Geminicoccus roseus DSM 18922: one gene and its partners. The protein of the gene in region 3 interacts with the protein of the main gene of each other region in a pairwise test. Links are inferred from orthologs where the notes say so. Each region holds a gene or a part of one and is shown on either strand. Other genes may lie near its edges.

Evidence for each region.
Region 1: the proteins of grpE (region 3) and GEMRO_RS0113130 interact in binary tests that used the Escherichia coli proteins (3 or more experiments, as listed by UniProt). The link is inferred for Geminicoccus roseus DSM 18922 from one-to-one orthologs.
Region 2: the proteins of grpE (region 3) and groL interact in binary tests that used the Escherichia coli proteins (3 or more experiments, as listed by UniProt). The link is inferred for Geminicoccus roseus DSM 18922 from one-to-one orthologs.

What each region holds. Positions count from the first base shown.
Region 1 is NZ_KE386572.1:2,583,286-2,589,205, reverse strand. What follows is about bases 1,655-4,455. They hold GEMRO_RS0113130 (Nramp family divalent metal transporter), read right to left. Parts: upstream 3,830-4,455; coding sequence 2,480-3,829; downstream 1,655-2,479. Other genes in these bases: GEMRO_RS32670 (phasin family protein), read right to left, coding at 4,348-4,455; GEMRO_RS0113125 (tRNA-binding protein), read right to left, coding at 3,926-4,261; GEMRO_RS0113135 (hypothetical protein), read right to left, coding at 2,024-2,290; GEMRO_RS29470 (amino acid ABC transporter substrate-binding protein), read left to right, coding at 1,655-1,975. Also shown: GEMRO_RS0113150 (serine hydrolase), read right to left, coding at 1-902; more of GEMRO_RS29470, read left to right, coding at 1,130-1,654; more of GEMRO_RS32670, read right to left, coding at 4,456-5,022; GEMRO_RS0113115 (TetR family transcriptional regulator), read right to left, coding at 5,138-5,773; proC (pyrroline-5-carboxylate reductase), read right to left, coding at 5,800-5,920. UniProt on the Escherichia coli protein: H(+)-stimulated, divalent metal cation uptake system. Involved in manganese and iron uptake. Can also transport cadmium, cobalt, zinc and to a lesser extent nickel and copper. Involved in response to reactive oxygen.
Region 2 is NZ_KE386572.1:1,395,141-1,401,148, reverse strand. What follows is about bases 1,588-4,476. They hold groL (chaperonin GroEL), read left to right. Parts: upstream 1,588-2,156; coding sequence 2,157-3,797; downstream 3,798-4,476. Other genes in these bases: GEMRO_RS33360 (GNAT family N-acetyltransferase), read right to left, coding at 3,890-4,476; groES (co-chaperone GroES), read left to right, coding at 1,796-2,110. Also shown: GEMRO_RS0107780 (endonuclease/exonuclease/phosphatase family protein), read right to left, coding at 39-1,052; GEMRO_RS0107775 (usg protein), read right to left, coding at 1,258-1,533; more of GEMRO_RS33360, read right to left, coding at 4,477-4,771; GEMRO_RS34140 (hypothetical protein), read left to right, coding at 4,821-4,973; GEMRO_RS33355 (cupin domain-containing protein), read right to left, coding at 5,038-5,559; GEMRO_RS0107745 (OmpA family protein), read left to right, coding at 5,769-6,008.
Region 3 is NZ_KE386572.1:111,592-117,689, reverse strand. The notes cover bases 3,120-6,098. They hold grpE (nucleotide exchange factor GrpE), read right to left. Parts: upstream 4,914-6,098; coding sequence 4,326-4,913; downstream 3,120-4,325. Other genes in these bases: hrcA (heat-inducible transcriptional repressor HrcA), read right to left, coding at 4,910-5,989; GEMRO_RS0101885 (argininosuccinate synthase), read right to left, coding at 3,120-4,270. In the rest of the region: ilvD (dihydroxy-acid dehydratase), read left to right, coding at 1-909; GEMRO_RS0101895 (SDR family oxidoreductase), read right to left, coding at 952-1,701; GEMRO_RS0101890 (M24 family metallopeptidase), read left to right, coding at 1,826-2,980; more of GEMRO_RS0101885, read right to left, coding at 3,035-3,119. UniProt on the Escherichia coli protein: Participates actively in the response to hyperosmotic and heat shock by preventing the aggregation of stress-denatured proteins, in association with DnaK and GrpE. It is the nucleotide exchange factor for DnaK and may function as a thermosensor.

The DNA of each region.
Region 1 (5,920 bases), 2.5 Mb from region 3 along the record:
GCCGCCTTGGTCACCGACCAGACCCCGAAGCGCTGGCGCTCGCAGTAGGCGAGGTCGCCGGCAGCGCTGGGACATGACTTCAGGTAGAACACGCCGTCCTTGAGCAGCCCGTCGACCACGATCTCGCCGGCGGTGATCGAGCTGTCGAAGCCTTCCAGCTCGGCGGCCCCGACCTGCGTCTCCAGCTCCGACCAGGGACGGATCTCCACCTGGTTGGCCAAGCTTTCCCGATAGGCCTGCCGCGCCTCGTCCAGGCCGTCCGCCGCGAGCTCCTCGAAACGCGCGGGCGCCAGACCGGCGGCGGTGAAGTAGTCCTCGATGTAATAGGGGGAGGTCTGCTGGACGACCTGGAACTGCAGGCCGCTGACCTGCTCACCCTTGTAGAGGAAGGTCGCGACGCCGTTATGGGTCTCGCCCTCGATCGAGTGCATCAGCGCGAACGGGAACGAGGCGCGCGACCAGCCGCCATCGCCCGGCTCCGACCATACCCGGCCCGGCTGGACGATCATGTCCCAATAGCTTCGCCCCTCCCCGGTGGAGCCGGCACGGATCACGTCCTGCGACACGGGCACCAGCTCGCCCTCTTCGGTGAAGAACGACACCGACAGCGACGGGAAGATCTTCGGGTCCTTGCCCAGCACTTGCCGCGTCGTGAAGGCGTCCGGCGTGGTCGTCATCTCGACCTCGTCCAGATGCAGCGTCCCCTGGAAGGGCTCCAGCGCCGCCGCGGCATCGCTGGGCGGCAGGAAGGCCTGGTTGGCGACCAGGCGCTCCACCCCCTCGCCCTGCAGCACCGCCGCGGTCAGTTCCTCGCGCGCTTCTGCCGCCATGGCGGCAGGCGCTGCGGCGAGGATTGCGGTCAAGGCGGTCCCGATGAACAGGGCTTTCGATGCCGACGGCATGTTCTTCTCCGGATGGTTCCTGTTGCGGCGGCGGAGGATCGGGGGCTGGCCTGCCATGGTCAACCGCGGCTGGCCGTTCCCGCGGGCCATGCGGGAGGCAGGCGCCGGACCGCGGCAGGCCCGGCCGATGCTCCGATCCAACGTCGGCCGCAGCGATTGAGCCCTGGCAGTTGGGTCGGATAAATTCTACAAATCCGGCAGGGCCAACTGTCTCGGAACGCCGTCGCATGCGCATCCTGTTCGCCGCCGCCATCGCCTCGTCGGGCCTGCTCGCCGTCCAGGCCGAGGCCGCCACCCTCGACCGCATCAAGGAGACGGGCGTCCTCACCCTGGGATACAGAGCCGACGCGGTGCCCTTCTCGTTCGAGAACGACATCGGCGAGCCGGCGGGCTACAGCGTCGCCCTGTGCAAGGTGGTCGCCGCCGAGGTGAAGAGCGAGCTGAAGCTCGACAAGCTCGAGGTGCGCTACGTCAAGGTGACCGGCGAGGATCGCTTCAAGGCGGTGAGCGAGGGCCGGATCGACCTTCTGTGCGGCGCCACCACGCAGACCCTGTCCCGGCGCGAGCAGGTGGACTTCTCCCTGCCGACCTTCGCCACCGGCTCGACCCTGCTTTATCGTCAGGATGGCCCGCAGAACTTCGAACAGCTGGCCGGCCAGAAGATCGGCGTGCATGCCGGCACCACCACCGAATCGGGCCTGAAGCAGGCTCTGGCCGACCAGCAGTTCCAGGCCGATCTGGTCGCGGTGGACAGCCACGAGCAGGGCGTGGCCGACCTGGCCGCCGGCAAGATCGCCGCCTATTTCGGCGATGGCGCGATCCTCTTGTACCAGTGGCGGCAGAGCCCGGACCGCGACAAGCTGATGATCTCGGACCAGTTCTTCTCGAACGAGCCTTATGCCCTGGCGCTGCCCAAGGATGACGGCGCGTTCCGGCTGGCGGTCGACCGCGCGCTGGCCAAGCTCTACCGCAGCGGCGGGATCATCGATCTGTTCGGCGCCACGTTCGGCAGCGACGCCTCGCCCTCGGAGATCGTCCGGGCGCTCTACGCGATCAACGCCCTGCCCGAGTGACCGGCGCTCCGGCCGCGCCCGTCTCGATGCGGTGCGGCCGGAGCAGCCTCAGTCGCTCAGCTCGATCATGAGCATGACCATGCAGTCCGGGGTGCCCTGCCAGGGCCGCCCGAAATCGGCCTGGACGATCGCGTAGCCCGGTTGTCCGCGGCCGGTGATCCTCAGCCGCATCCCGCTCCCCGCCGGCACGCCCGGATCCGCTTCTTTTCCCTCGACCTGGATCAGGTCGAGGCCCTCCGGCACGCGCAGCCTCCAGCGGCAGCCCGCTACCGGATAGCCGGCAAGCGATTCCTCGTGGGTCCCATGTGCTGCCATGCGCACGTGCCGGATCTCGTCCTTCACCTCCGGGACGGCCTTCGTCCCCGCCAGGTGCCCGAGCCCCGTGTTCTGCCGACGGACATGCGACGCACTCCTGCCAGGCCATGGCTGCACTATCCGCCAACCATACACGACCTCCCCCGGACTGGGAGTGCCAATCCTCACAAGCCATCTTCCAGTACCGCTTCAGTTGCCCAGAACGAAGTCCAGGATCAGCTTCAGGTTCAGGACGATGATCAGCAGCGCGATGGCCCAGCCGACCGCCAGCTGCCAGCCCGGCGCCACCAGCGGGCCAAGCCGGCGGCGGTCGGCGGCGAACATCATCAGCGGCACCACCGCAAAGGGCAGTTGCAGCGAGAGGATCACCTGACTGAGGATCAGGAGCTGCGCAGTGCCGCCCTCGCCATAGATCCAGGTCACCGCCACCGCCGGCACGATCGCGATCAGCCGGGTCACCAGCCGGCGCAGGACCGGCGAAAGCCGCAGGCGCAGGAAGCCCTCCATCACGACCTGGCCGGCCAGGGTGGCGGTGACGGTCGAATTGATGCCGGACAGGAGCAGGGCCACCGCGAACAGGCTGGCGGCAAGCGCGCTGCCGAGCAGCGGGGCCATCAGCCGATGGGCATCCTGGATCTCGGCGACCTCGGTCCGGCCGCTGGCGTGGAAGGTCGCCGCCGCGGTGATCAGGATCGCGGAGTTGATCACCAGGGCGAGGGTCAGCGCCAGGCTGCTGTCCAGCGCGGCGTAGCGGATCGCCTCCCTCTTGGCGGCCACGTCCGGGCCGATCGCCCGTGACTGCACCAGGGCGGTGTGCAGGTAGAGATTGTGGGGCATCACCGTGGCGCCGATGATGCTCATGGCGATGTAGAGCTGCTGGCTGTCCGTCACCACCGAGGCCTGCGGCAGGTAGCCCTGCAGCACCTCCCCCCAGACCGGATGGGCAATGGCGAGCTGGCCGACGAAGCAGGCCAGGATGAGCGTGATCAACCCGAAGATCAGCGCCTCCACCCAGCGCACGCCCTTGTGCTGCAGCCAGAGGATCAGGAAGGCATCCAGCGCGGTCAGCACCACGCCATAGAGCAGGGGGATGCCGAACAGCAGTTCCAGCGCGATCGCCGTGCCGATCAGCTCGGCCAGGTCGGTGGCGCAGATGGCGGTCTCGGCCATGATCCAGAGCGGCACCGCCACCGGCCGCGGGAAGCGCTCCCGGCAGAGCTGCGCCAGGTCGCGGCCGGTGGCGATGCCGATCCGGGTGCACAGGGCCTGCAGCAGGATCGCCATCAGCGAGGACAGCAGCGCCACGGAAAGCAGCGTGTAGCCGAACGCCGAGCCGCCGGCGAGGGCGGTCGCCCAGTTACCGGGATCCATGTAGCCCACGGCCACCAGGTAGCCCGGCCCGAGGAACACCATGAACTTGCGCAGGAAGCCGCCGGCATTGGGAACGGCCACGCTGCGATGCACCTCCGGAAGGCTCCGTCCGAGGTCAGGCGTGGTCAGCTCGGCGGAAGCGGCGCCGGTTTCGCCCGGAGATGCCATCGGATTTCCCTGAAAAGGCGTCGCGCCGTCACGAACAGAGCCTCGCGGGTGCCAGGGTTCCGGGCGGCTCCCTTGCCAGGACGACGCCTTCGCCGCCTAGAACAGCCGGGCGCCGTTCGGGACCGGGCGCTCCACGGCGGCAAGGACGACCCGGCCGTCCTGGTCGGGAAAGCCCAGCACCAGCACTTCCGAGACCACCCGGGCAATCTGGCGCGGCGGGAAGTTCACCACCGCCGCCACCTGGCGCCCGATCAGGTCCTCGGTCTGGTACAGATCGACCAGTTGCGCCGAGCTGGTCCGGATCCCGATCTCCGGCCCGAAATCCACCGACAGCTTGTAGGCCGGCTTGCGCGCCGCGACGTTGGGCGTGCAGGCGACGATCGTGCCGGCCCGGATGTCGACCTTGAGAAAATCATCGAAGGATATGGTCAAGGCAGCCTCCCCCGGGGCTGGAAAAACAAGAACGGCGGCCGGATCACCGGCCGCCGTCCAGGGGTTCGATCAGGAAGAAGAAGGGGTCAAGCGGCCTTGTCGTAGGCAGCCTTGATCTCTTCCATCTGCTCCATCGCCCGGTCGTTGAGGAGCTGGAAGGCCTCGCTCTGCGACTTGGTGACGACGTCGCCCAGTTCCTTGGCCTCGGCGAGGATCTTCTCGAAGGCCTTCTTCGAGGCGTCGACCTGCTTCTCGACGCCGATCCGGCTGTCCTTCTCGGCCATCAGCGCCTGCATCAGCGAGGTGGCCTCGGCCAGGGTCTGCTGGAACAGGGCGAGCTGGCGCTGGAACACCGCCTGCACGCCGTCCACCATCGCCGCCTGAGCCTTGAAGAAGGCGTCGACGTTCTTCTGGTGCTGCGTGAAAAGGAGCTCGAAGCGTGGGGCGGCCGCGCCGAACGACTTGTCCATGCCGAACTTGGCCGGGTCGAACCCGAACTTCGCCGGGTCGAAGCCGAACTTGGCGGGATCGAAGCCAAAGGTCTTGGGATCGAAACCCAGACGCTGCGCGAACTCGGCCTGGGCCTGGGCGATCTGGTCGAATGCATCGGCCATGGGCTTCATCGCGCTCTTGGCGGTGGCGCTGGTCTTGTCCACGGTCTCCGCGCTGGTGTCGGCCACCTTGGACGCCTGGTCCGCCGCAGCCGTGGACACCTTCTCGGCCGCAGCCTTGGTCGTCTTCGGGATGCTGGTCTCGCTCATGACTTCACCTTCAGCAAAAGCATCGTGCCGAGCAACTCGACCCATGTGCCTATCTCGCGCTGCGGTATGAGTCCGTCAAGTTTTATTGTGCATCGCAGCAATGATGCATGCCCAGTCAAACTGCCGCAGGTTCGGCCTCCTTTGCCCGCCGCTTGGGCATGAACCGGCAGAGATTGCGGGCAGTCTGCTCCAGCCGCGCCAGCCCCTGGTCCAGCTCCGCCAGGGTCTTCGCCTGCTCCGGGTCCTCGTCGCGCATCCATACCCGCAGGACGCGCAGGTAGAGCAGCCCCACCCCCTTGCGGGCGAGCAGCGCCGCCGGCCCACGGATCCCGGCGGCATCGACGATCTCGACGACCGAGCGGGTGAGGTTGCAGAAACCCACGCCCGCCGCCTCCAGGTCGCCGCGGCTTTCCTTGGCCACGCGGCGCAGGGCCTCGCGGTAGGGCTTCATCGCGTCGAAGCGGCGCATGATCAGCTCGAACAGCCGGTCGCGCGTGCTCATGTCGTCGAGGTCGGCGGCGGAGAGCTCGAGCATGCGGGAGTCCAGCCGCTTGCCCAGCTCGTGCAGCACGGCGGTGCGGCACGGGAACTGGGCGTAGACCTCGCCCACCGGCACGCCCAGCTCGCGGGCGAGCTCCACGAGGCTGAAGCCGCGCCAGCCGCCGGTCTCGATCATGGCGAGTGCCGTATCGAGCGGGTCGCGCATCGACATCGGTGCCGCGGTGTCCGCGGCCTTGGGCTTCCTGGCCATCTCCGTCCCTTTCCCGATCGGGACGGTCAGCCCAGCTCCTCGGAGCGTCTGGCCGCCGCCGCGATCGCCTTGTCGAACAATTGCTGGATGCCGTCATCCGCCATCAGCACCGCCAGGGCTTCCTGGGTGGTGCCGTTCGGGCTGGTG
Region 2 (6,008 bases), 1.3 Mb from region 3 along the record:
CGTACCGCGGCATCCGCCGTTTCCGCAGCCGTCGGTCCTCAACGAGCCGGACCGATGGTGATCGACAGCGATCGATGGTCGGAGCCGCTGCCGGCACCGAGGGTCTGATCCAGCACCTTCACGTCCGGGGACACCAGGGCCTGGTCGATCCGGATGCGCAGCGGCTGCGGCAGGAACGAGGGCCAACTCCCTTCGATCCCACCGGCCGGGCGAAGTTGCAGGCCACGAGCGAACGTGCCGACGACCCGCCCCCACGGTACTGCATTGAAGTCACCCATCAGCAGGACGGGCAGGTCCGGCCGGAAGAGGTCGGAACGAAGCAGCGCCTCCACCTGGCGCATCTGCACCTCGAGGCTGTCCGGTGGGATCGGCCGGGCCAGATGAACCGCCACCACGCGCAGCCTGCCATTCCTGCCGTCATCCAGGGTGGCCGCGATACCCCGGGCACCGCTGTGCCGGTCGTGGTAGATCACCTGGTCGTGGACCGGCAGGCGCGAGAACAGGGTGAGATCGCATTCCCTGCGTCCGATACAGGAAATATGGTGGGGATAGCTCCCGGTGAGGCGGGCGAAGCTGCGCCAGCGCGAGGCGCCCGTTTCGGCGAACATCACGAGATCGGCGTCGCTGGACAGGGCGGCGTCCACGGTGGCGACCGCATCGCCCGATCCGGCCCAGGCATTGTGGAAATAGATACGGAGCTGTGGAAACGGGTCCGATGCCGGTTCCTGCCTCGCCACCGCGTATAAAGGCGCCCATCCAGGAAAGACGTGCGGCGTCAGGATCAGGGCGGTCGCCGTCAGCAGAGCCGTGACCACGAGCACGATGTAGCGGCGGCCGGTCAGCACCCCGACCAGCAGGAGCAAGGCGGAAAGAAGGGCGGACTGGACCAGAAAATGGGCGGCCAGCTCGAACTCGGCCGGTCCACCGGGCCAGGCAGCGCCAATCACCGGAGCGGCCGCCACCAGCAGGCAGATAGACAGACAGTAGCGGACGACCCGGTCGGTTCCATGCGGGACCGCCGCGGCGAGGGTGCTGGATGGCGCCGTCATCATGCCTTCGGGGATGGCGAGCCCGCAACACAGCCCAACCGGTTCAATATTTCAACCGGCAAGTGCAGCGCCAGCCGCTCAGCCACCGACGCGGTAGACGGAGTTGCCCTCGTGGCTGCGACCAGAACACCAGGGCCGCGGCAGCGCAGGTGTTGACCTGCGCTCGACCCTCCCCACCTAGAGAAGGCGAAGCTGGCCTGCAGCTGGGCTAGTGGAGCTGGAATTCCGGGCCCTGTCGCCAGGCCTGAGGCTTGATCAGCTCGCTCCGTCCGACGCGCACGCCCACCAGAGGACCCTCGATATTCTTTTCCCAGAAATCGAGGAACTTGAACAACTCCGGATAGCGAGGCGCAATGTCATAATGCTGCCAGATGAAGCTCTGTATCAGGCTGGGGTGGTCAGGCATCCGGTACAGGATTTCAGCGGTGGCGATGCGGTAGCCCCTGAGCTGCAACTCCAGGGGCGAGGGTTCTTTACCGGCCATGGTACATCTGTCCTGGCTCGTTCCCCTACGACCGCCGCAGGGGGCACGAACGGATTGTGGCCGATCCTTGACAGACGTCAAGGAGAAGGCCGAATTCCTGTTCTGTTTCAGATGGTTAGCAGCCAACACCAAAAAGTGCTGCCAGTTTGGCAAACAGCCCCTTGAATCCCTCCTGCAATTTCTCTACCTGACGCAGCGACGTTAGCACTCTCCTCCCGAGAGTGCTGACAACCGCATTCGCTTCAGCATGGAGATCGTAGGCATGGGCTTCCGTCCGCTGCACGACCGCGTGGTCGTTCGTCGTCTCGAGGGTGAAGAGAAGAGCAAGGGCGGGATCATCATCCCGGACACTGCCAAGGAGAAGCCCCAGCAGGGCGAGATCGTGGCGGTCGGCCCGGGTGCGCGCGACGAGAGCGGCAAGGTGAACGCGCTCGACGTCAAGGTCGGCGACAAGGTGCTGTTCGGCAAGTGGTCTGGCACCGAGGTCAAGATCGACGGCGATGACCTGCTGATCATGAAGGAAAGCGACATCCTGGGCATCCTCGACGATGCCGGCTCGATGAAGCAGGCCGCCTGAGCCTCTCCTTCCTGATCCCCATCACCTTATACGGGTAAGAACATCCATGGCTGCCAAAGACGTCAAGTTCTCGACCGATGCGCGCAACAAGATGCTGCGCGGTGTCGAGATCCTCGCCAACGCCGTGAAGGTCACGTTGGGTCCGAAGGGCCGCAATGTGGTCATCGAGAAGAGCTTCGGCGCGCCGCGCATCACCAAGGACGGTGTGACGGTCGCGAAGGAGGTCGAGCTCTCCGACAAGTTCGAGAACATGGGCGCGCAGATGGTGCGCGAAGTGGCCTCGAAGACCAACGACATGGCCGGTGACGGCACCACGACCGCGACCGTGCTCGCCGCCGCCATCGTGCGCGAGGGTGCGAAGTCGGTGGCCGCGGGCATGAACCCGATGGACCTGAAGCGCGGCATCGACCTGGCGGTCGAGACCGTCGTCGCCGACCTGAAGTCCCGGGCGAAGAAGGTGACCACCAGCGAGGAGATCGCTCAGGTCGGCACCATCTCGGCCAATGGCGACACCGAGATCGGCAAGATGCTGGCCGAGGCCATGCAGAAGGTCGGCAACGAGGGCGTGATCACGGTCGAGGAGGCCAAGAGCCTCGACACCGAGCTCGACGTCGTCGAGGGCATGCAGTTCGACCGCGGCTACCTGTCGCCGTACTTTATCACCGACAGCGAGAAGATGCGGGCCACCCTCGAGGAGCCCTACATCCTCATCCACGAGAAGAAGCTGTCGACCCTGCAGCCGCTGCTGCCGGTCCTCGAGGCCGTCGTGCAGTCCGGCCGTCCGCTGCTGATCATCGCCGAGGACGTCGAGGGCGAGGCGCTCGCGACCCTGGTGGTGAACAAGCTGCGTGGTGGCTTGAAGATCGCCGCCGTCAAGGCGCCGGGCTTCGGTGACCGTCGCAAGGCCATGCTCGAGGACATCGCCATCCTGACCGCCGGTCAGGTCGTGTCCGAGGACCTGGGCATCAAGCTCGAGAACGTCACGCTCGAGATGCTCGGCAAGGCCAAGCGCGTGGTGATCAACAAGGAAGACACCACCATCGTCGACGGCTCGGGCGACAAGTCCGAGATCCAGGGCCGCATCTCGCAGATCAAGGCGCAGATCGAGGAGACCACCTCGGACTACGACCGCGAGAAGCTCCAGGAGCGTCTGGCGAAGCTGGCTGGCGGCGTCGCCGTCATCCGCGTCGGCGGTGCCACCGAGGTCGAGGTGAAGGAGCGCAAGGATCGCGTCGACGATGCGATGAATGCGACCCGCGCCGCCGTCGAGGAGGGTGTGGTTCCTGGTGGCGGTACGGCGCTGCTGTATGCGCTCAAGGCGCTGGACAACCTGGCGGCTGGCAACAGCGACCAGAAGGTCGGTGTCGAGATCGTGCGCAAGGCGCTGCAGGCGCCGGCTCGCCAGATCGCGGAGAACGCCGGCGTCGACGGCTCGATCGTGATCGGCAAGATCTTCGAGAGCACCGACACCAGCTTTGGTTTCGACGCCCAGACCCACGAGTACGGTGATCTCGTGAAGAAGGGCATCATCGACCCGGTGAAGGTGGTGCGTCATGCGCTGCAGGATGCGGCCTCGGTCGCCGGCCTGCTCATCACCACCGAGGCGATGATCGCCGAGAAGCCCAAGAAGGACGCCCCGATGCCGGCCGGCGGCCCGGGCGGCGGCATGGGCGACATGGACTTCTGATCGGTTTTACCGGTCGAGTTCAGGGACTGGGCGGCCATGCGTCGCCCGGTCCGAGTGGAGAGGCCCGCGGTGTTCCGCGGGCCTCTTCGCGTTCATCGCAACAGCGGGCGAAGATAGGTGCCGGCCTCGATGGTCACGGCACCTCCCAGTCCCAGCTTGAAGCGCGACAGGCCTGGCGCGCGGTCGGTCGCGATGCCTCCCAGGTCCAGCCAGCCGATCCCCTGCCGCTGCAGCGCCAGCATGCCGCGCCAGAGCAGGAGGCGCATCGCATCGCTTCTCCTCCCTGCCTCGTCGGCATAGCCGATCAGGTAGGTGGCGGAGCCGTGGTGGACCTGCAGCCAGATTCCGGCGACCGGCAGCCCTTCCAGTTCCGCGATCAGGACGAGCCGCTCGCGGCAGCCGGGCGAGAGCTCCGCCATCCGTTGCAGGAACGTGACCGGCAGTGCCCTGTAGCCTTTTGCCTGCCGATGCTCCTCATGACGTGCCGCCAGCCATTCGACCGGCGGTCCCCGATGCACTTCCCGGACCGCCAGGCGCTGCTTCTCGGCGCGACGGAGCTGGTTGCGCCACTTGCCGTCCAGCGCCAGGCGCAGCTCCTGAGGGTCAGGAGGAAGCCTGACCCAGACGGTGCCATAGCCGGTGACCACCGGGCGACAGGCTTCCATTTGCGGGCCGAGATGCTGGGGGCTCCAAAGGAGCAGGCACCGGCCGAAATGCGCGCGGATCGCCCGGAAGATTTCCTCCGGATGCTCAGCCCGATGGGTGCCCGCACCGATCGGGCCGCGGCTTGCCAGGACAACCCGGATTCCGGCCCAGCTCCGCTCGACGACCTGGACGCCCTGTTCCTCTCCGATCGGCAGTCGGGCAACCCGACGTCCCCCTGCGGCTAGAGCCTGGCCGTACACAGCTGATTGCTGCAGCGGCACCCGCCCGCCGGCGCGAGCAAGCCGATCCCAGCCAGCGACATCCAGCATGTAAGATATGCCATTGATGATTTCACCTTCTGGTTGATAATCTCATGGCATGAGGAAGCACAAGCTGTCTCCTGGCATCGATCGCCGCATCCCGTCCCCGCGCCTCACTATCCACGGGGCGCTGATGATCGTGCTCTATGCCGGGACACCTCTGCTGGCCATCGGCGTGCTGCTGGACATGGTCGTGGCGTGGCTGCGGTGACCTGCGGTACCGCGCCCGTGGTGCGCGGCGCTGCCGCCCCTGCTGAGAGAGACGCTGAGGATCGTCAGTTTCTCGCGGCTGCCCAATGCCGCAGCAGGCGCCCATCCTCTCCTTCCACCGGATCGGACCGGGGAACCGGAACCGCTGCGATCCGGTCGCGGGCCTGGGTATCGGCTCCGGCATCTCGGAGAAGATCCACCTCGGCTCCGGAGGGATAGGCGCCGACCACCAGCAGATCCGCCGAAGCGCGAAGGTTCTGGTGGCCGACACCTGCCGGTATCGCCACCGCATCGCCAGCTTGCAATTCGACCTCAGTGCCCGTGGCGCCACCCAGGCGCACCCGCACCGATCCTCGGGCAATCCCCAGGACTTCATGGCTGGTTGAGTGGAAGTGCGGATAATCGAAGATGCCGTTGCGCCAGGACTGGGTCCATCCATTCCGGGCGAACAGCTGCTCGAAAGCTTCTGGCCCTGGAGCAGGGGGCAGCGCCGCCTGCCACCAGATCAAGGGAAGGCCGGGATTGTTGGGGATGGCGCCGGCATCCTTGAACAGAAGAACATGGAAGCCCTCGGTGGTCGGGTGCATGGCTGTTCTCCCTTCGTGGTATCTTCCAGCGGTGCGCCGCAAGGTGTGCCAAGGCCTTGCTCAGCAGGAGCGATCTAGGCTGCATGGACCCTGCTCGCCAGGACCCCCTGGTCGTTGTGCACCGGAAAAGATAGCGTCCGAACCGAGGAATGAAGCATGCCTGTTTCCATGACAGACGGGCGGCGAACCGGAACCAACGGAGTGAACGGGTGAGGATCCTGGCGGTCGGAACTTTGGGGCTCGCACTGGCGGTTGGCGGGTGCGCGCAGGGGCCGGACGGCGCGGCGCAGCCCGGAACCAAGACGGCGACCGGCGCGGTCGCCGGCGCCGTGATCGGCGGCGTGCTCGGCAACATCCTTGGTCATAAAGGGGTGAAGGGCGAGGGCACGGCGATCGGTGCTGCGATCGGCGCCGCCGTGGGCGGCGGCATCGGCTACATGTTCGACAGC
Region 3 (6,098 bases):
ACCGACGTGCACATGGAGGACGTCCACCGCGCCGGCGGCATCCTGGGCATCCTGGGCGAACTCGACCGCGCCGGGCTCCTGCACCGCGAGGTGCCGACCATCCACGCCACCACGCTCGGCCACGCGATCGCCCAGTGGGACGTGCGGGCACCCGGAAGGCGCGAGGAGGATGCGGCCGTCCAGCTGTTCAAGGCCGCACCGGGCGGCGTGCGCACCACCGAGGCGTTCAGCCAGGACAACCGCTACGAGGAACTGGACCTGGACCGGGAGAACGGCGTGGTCCGCGACGTCGAGCACGCCTTCAGCAAGGATGGCGGGCTGGCGGTGCTGTACGGCAACATCGCGCTGGACGGGGCGATCGTGAAGACCGCGGGCGTCGATCCGTCGGTGCTGGTGTTCGCCGGCCCGGCGCGGATCTTCGAGAGCCAGGACGCCGCGGTGTCCGCCATCCTCAGCGGCAAGATCCAGGCCGGCGACGTGGTGCTGATCCGCTACGAGGGGCCGAAGGGCGGGCCCGGCATGCAGGAGATGCTTTATCCGACCAGCTACCTGAAGTCGAAGGGGCTGGCCAAGGTCTGCGCGCTGGTCACCGACGGCCGCTTCTCCGGCGGCACCGCCGGCCTGTCGATCGGCCATATCTCGCCGGAAGCGGCCGAGGGCGGTGCGATCGGCCTGATCGAGGAGGGCGACCGGATCGAGATCGACATCCCCAACCGCAAGCTCGACGTCGCCTTGAGCGACGAGGAACTGGCGAAGCGGCGCGCCGCCATGGAGGCCAAGGGCGCGGCCGCCTGGCAGCCGGACCGCGAGCGGGTCGTCTCGCCGGCACTGCAGGCCTATGGGGCGCTGACCACCAGCGCTGCGCGCGGCGCGGTGCGCGACGTGACCCAGGTGCAGCGCCGGCGCTGAGGGCAGGCCCGGCCGGACGTTCCGGCCGGTGGCGAGGCGGAGCTAGACCTTGCCCTCGGGCAGGGTCTGGCCGCCGTCGACCACGATGCTGGTCCCGGTGATGTAGGCGGCCTCGTCGGAGGCCAGGAACAGGTAGCTGTGGGCGAGCTCGGCCGGATCGGCCAGCCGCTTGAGCGGGATGGACCGCGCCATGCCCTCGACATAGGCCGCCGAGCGCTCGGCGCGCATCCCCTCGGTCAGCACGTTGCCGGGCTCCACGCCGTTGACGGTGATCCCGAACGGCGCGCCCTCCAGCGCGGCTGCCCGGATCAGCCCCAGCAGCCCGGCCTTGGACGCGGCGTAATGGGCATGGCCGGGCGGCACCACCCGCGGACCGGTGATCGAGCTGGTCAGAACGATCCGGCCGTAGTTCCGTTGCTTCATCGGGGCGAAGGCGGCGCGGATCGCCAGGAACGAGCCGCGCAGATTGACCGCCAGGACCTGGTCCCACTCGGCCACGCTGATCTCGTCCAGCATGGTCTCGGGAAAGATGCCGGCGTTCTGGATGCAGATCTCCAGCCGGCCATGCTCGGCGACGATGGCGTTGACCACCTGTTGGACGTCCTGTTCCTTCGACACGTCGCAAGAGAGGAAGCGCCCGCCGATCCGCTCGGCGGTCGCCTGTCCTTCCGGGCGTCCGTCCGCGATCCAGACGATGGCGCCCTCCTCGGCCAAGCGCGCCGCGACGGCAGCGCCGATCCCCCGCGCCGCGCCGAACACCACCGCCACCCGATCCGCTACCCGACCCTGCAACGCCGCTCTCCCGTTCATGTTATGCGGGCGGATCGTGCCCAAGGCGGCTCGGGCGCGCCAGGGGCTCGACAAGCAAATCGGAACGGTGGATGCCATGCCGCCTGGGATCGACGAGGAGCCGACCGTGCCTTTGCACTTTTCCGCCGCAGAGTTCGACCGTCGCCGCGATGCCGTCCGGGCGTCGATGGCGGACCAGGGGCTGGATGCCCTGCTGGTGTTCAAGCAGGAAAGCATGTTCTGGCTGACCGGCTACGACACGTTCGGGTTCTGCTTCTTCCAGTGCCTGGTGGTCCCGGCCAAGGGCGAGCCGGTCCTGGTGACCCGCTCCGCCGATTTGCGCCAGGCGCAGCTGACCTCGAACATCCAGGACATCCGGATCTGGGTCGATCGCGACGGGGCCGACCCGGCCTCCACCGACCTCCGCCCGGTGCTGGAGGAGTTGGGGCTGCGCGGCCGGCGGGTCGGGGTCGAGTTCGACACGCACGGGCTGACCTATCGCAACGGCAAGCGGCTGGAAGCGGCCCTGGAGGGGTTCGCGACCCTTGAGGAGGCCTCGCTGCTGCTCTCGAAGATCCGGTTGGTGAAGTCGGTCGAGGAACTGGTCTATGTCCGCGAGGCGGCCAAGCTTGGCGACGCCGCGCTGGACGCCGCGGTGGCCGCGACCCATGCCGGCGCCGACGAGGGCGTGATCCTGGCCAGGATGCACGACGCGATCTTCGAGGGCGGCGGCGACTATCCGGGCAACCCGTTCATCATCGGCAGCGGGCCGCAGGCGCTGCTGTGCCGCTACTATACCGGAAGGCGCAAGCTGGACGCGCGGGACCAGCTCACCCTGGAGTTCGCGGGCGTCTACCGGCAGTACCACGCGGCGCTGATGCGCACCCTGCTGGTCGGCGAGCCCGACGACGACCATCGCCGCATGTTCGATGCCGCCAAGGAGGCCCTGCTCACCGCCGAGGCGGCCCTGGTGCCGGGGCGGACGATGGGGGAGGTGTTCGATGCCCAGGCGGCGGTGCTGGACCGCCACGGGATGCGGGCGCACCGCCTGAACGCCACCGGCTACTCGCTGGGGGCGGTGTACGCGCCGTCCTGGATGGACTGGCCGATGTTCTACACCGGCAACCCGGTGGTGATGGCGCCGGGCATGACCTTCTTCATCCACATCATCCTGATGAACAGCGAGACCGGCCGCGCCATGACGCTGGCGCGGACCTCGCTGGTCACCGAGGGCAAGGCGGAGCCGCTGGCCAAGGCGCCGCTGGAGATGATCGTCCGCTAAAGGAGCGTCGGGAGGTGGCAGCGCCTGGCGGCCACCTCCGTCCGCGTCGCCGGCTTACTCGCCGGCCTGGGTCTTCGCCGCGAGCTTGCCCGAGAGGCCCTTGATGCGCAGGCGCAGGGCGTTCAGCTTGATGAAGCCCTCCGCGTCGCGCTGGTCGTAGACCGTGTCGGCCTCGAAGGTCGCGTATTCGTGGCTGTAGAGGGTGAAAGGCGACTTGCGGCCGACCACCTGCACGCTGCCCTTGAACAGCTTGAGGCGCACCGTGCCGGTCACGTTCGCCTGGCTGGCGTCGATCGCGGCCTGCAGCATCTCGCGCTCCGGGGTGAACCAGAAGCCGTTGTAGATCAGCTCGGCATAGCGCGGCATCAACTCGTCTTTAAGGTGCGCGGCACCCCGGTCCAGCGTGATGCTCTCGATGCCGCGATGCGCGGCCAGGAGGATGGTGCCGCCGGGCGTCTCGTAGACGCCGCGCGACTTCATCCCGACGAAGCGGTTCTCGACCAGGTCCAGGCGGCCGATGCCGTTGGCGCCGCCCAAATCGTTCAGGCGGGACAGAAGGGCCGCCGGCGAGAGCCGGATGCCATCCACCGCGACCGGGTCGCCCTTCTCGAAGTCGATCTCGACGTAGCTGGCCCGGTCGGGCGCCGCTTCCGGGGAGACCGAGCGGGTGAACATCTCCTCGTCGGGCTCGACCCACGGGTCCTCGAGCACCTTGCCCTCGTAGGAGATGTGCAGGAGGTTGGCGTCCGTCGAATAAGGCGGCTCGCCCCGCTTGCCGCGCGGGATCGGGATCTGCCGGGCCTCGGCATACTCGATCAGCCGGTCGCGCGAGTTCAGGTCCCATTCGCGCCAGGGGGCGATCACCTTGATCGACGGATCCAGGGCGTAGGCCGAGATCTCGAAGCGGACCTGGTCGTTGCCCTTGCCGGTGGCGCCATGGGCCACGGCGTCGGCGCCGGTCTGGTGCGCGATCTCGACCAGGCGCTTGGCGATCAGCGGCCGGGCGATCGAGGTGCCCAGCAGGTAGCAGCCCTCGTAGACCGTGTTGGCCCGGAACATCGGGAACACGTAATCCCGGACGAACTCCTCGCGCAGGTCCTCGATGAAGATCTGGGTGGCGCCCATCATCTCGGCCTTGGCGCGGGCCGGCTCGAGTTCCTCGCCCTGGCCCAGGTCGGCGGTGAAGGTCACCACCTCGCAGCCGTAATTGTCCTGCAGCCAGCGCAGGATCACCGAGGTGTCGAGCCCGCCCGAATAGGCCAGCACCACCCGCTTCACACCAGTCTTCATCGAAAAACGTCCTCTGCCCGGCGCCGCTCGTCCGTACGCCGTCGATCGGTGCGGATCAGGCCCGCGTGTCCACGCTGGAGCCGGGTTCGCCCGGTGACGCCGTCTCGTCCGCGGCCTCGGCCGGCCGTGCCGCGACCCCGACCATCGCCGGCCGCAGCAGGCGGTCGGCGATCAGATAGCCGGCCTGCATCACCTCGGCAATCGTGCCGGGAGCGACGTCGGCGCGCGGGACCTCGAACATCGCCTGGTGGCGGTTCGGGTCGAGCTTCTCGCCGATCTGCGGCTCGATCCGCTTGATCTGGTGGCGCTCCAGCACGCTCTGCAGGCTGCGCTCGGTCATGTCGACGCCGGTGAGCAGATTCTTGAGCGCCGGGTTCTCCTCGGCGGCCGAAGCCGGCACCGAGAGGGCGCGCTTGAGGTTGTCGGCCACGTCGAGCAGGTCGCGGGCAAACCGGGTCACCGCGTAGCGGCGCGCCTCGTCGACCTCGCGCTCCTTCTGGCGCCGGGTGTTCTCGACATCCGCCAGCGCGCGCAGGAGCTTGTCCTTCAGGTCCGCGATCTCCTGCTCGGGCTGGACGACCTGGGTCTCCTCGACCTTGGCCTCGGCCTCTGGGTTGGTGGTCGCTTCCTGTTCCGTCGTCATTCCCTGCTTCCGTTGTCATGGTGACCGAGCATGCGGCTGACCACCCGGGCGGTGTAGTCCACCATCGGGATGATCCGCGCATAATTCATCCGGGTCGGGCCGATCACGCCGATCGCCCCCACCACGGCCGACTGCGACTGGTCCGGCGATGGCGCGCGGTAGGGCGCGATCACCATGGAGCAGCCGGACAGGCCGAAAAGTTCGTTTTCCGCGCCGATGAAGATCTGCACCCCGTTGCCGCTCTGGGCGGCCTCCACCAGGCGCAGCAGGTTCTTGCGGGTTTCCAGGGTCTCGAACAGGTGCCGCACCCGTTCCAGCTCGACCAGGTTCTGGACGTCCTCCAGCAGCTTGGACTGGCCGCGCACGATCAGGAACCCGTCGCTGTCGCCGCCGGGCTTCACCCAGGTGGCGAGCCCCGCCTCGACCACCCGCTGGGTCACCTCGTCGATCTCGGCGCGGCGTGCCTCGATCTCCTCGTGGACCTGGATCCGCGCCTCGGCGAAGCTCCGCCCGGACAGGCGGGCGGTCATGTAGTTGCCGGCCTCCACCAGGGAGGTCTGCGGCATGCCGAGCGGCACGTCGATGATCCGGTTCTCGACCATGCCATGATCGGTGACCGTGACCACCAGGGCGCGGCCCGGGCCCAGCGACACGAACTCGACATGGCGGAACGGCCGGTCGCTGGCCGGGGCCGCCACCAGCCCGGCATGGCGGGTCAGGCCAGACAGCGCCTCGGTGGCGTCGCCCAGCACCGCCTCCAGGCTCTTGCCCGTGCCCACGCACTGCGCCCGGATGCTGCGCTTGTCCTCGTCGCCGATGTTGCCGACCTCGAGCAGGCCGTCGACATAGAGGCGCAGGCCCGCCGCGGTCGGCAGCCGGCCGGCCGAGGTGTGCGGCGCGAACAGGAGGCCGGCATCCTCCAGGTCGGCCATCACGTTGCGGATCGTCGCGGGCGAGAGCCGCTCGTCGAGCTTGCGCGCGATCGTCCGCGACCCGACCGGTTCCCCGGTCGTCACATAGGCGTCGACGATCTGGCGAAAGATCTGTCGGGATCGACTGTTCAGTTCGGTGATCATCGTTTCCGAAGCATGGGCCGGCCATTGGCCAAGCCGGATGTGGGAATCGGAGCGGGCCTCGTCAACGGAGGACCCTTCCTCCTCCGTGGGACGACGACAGGCAGGTGCA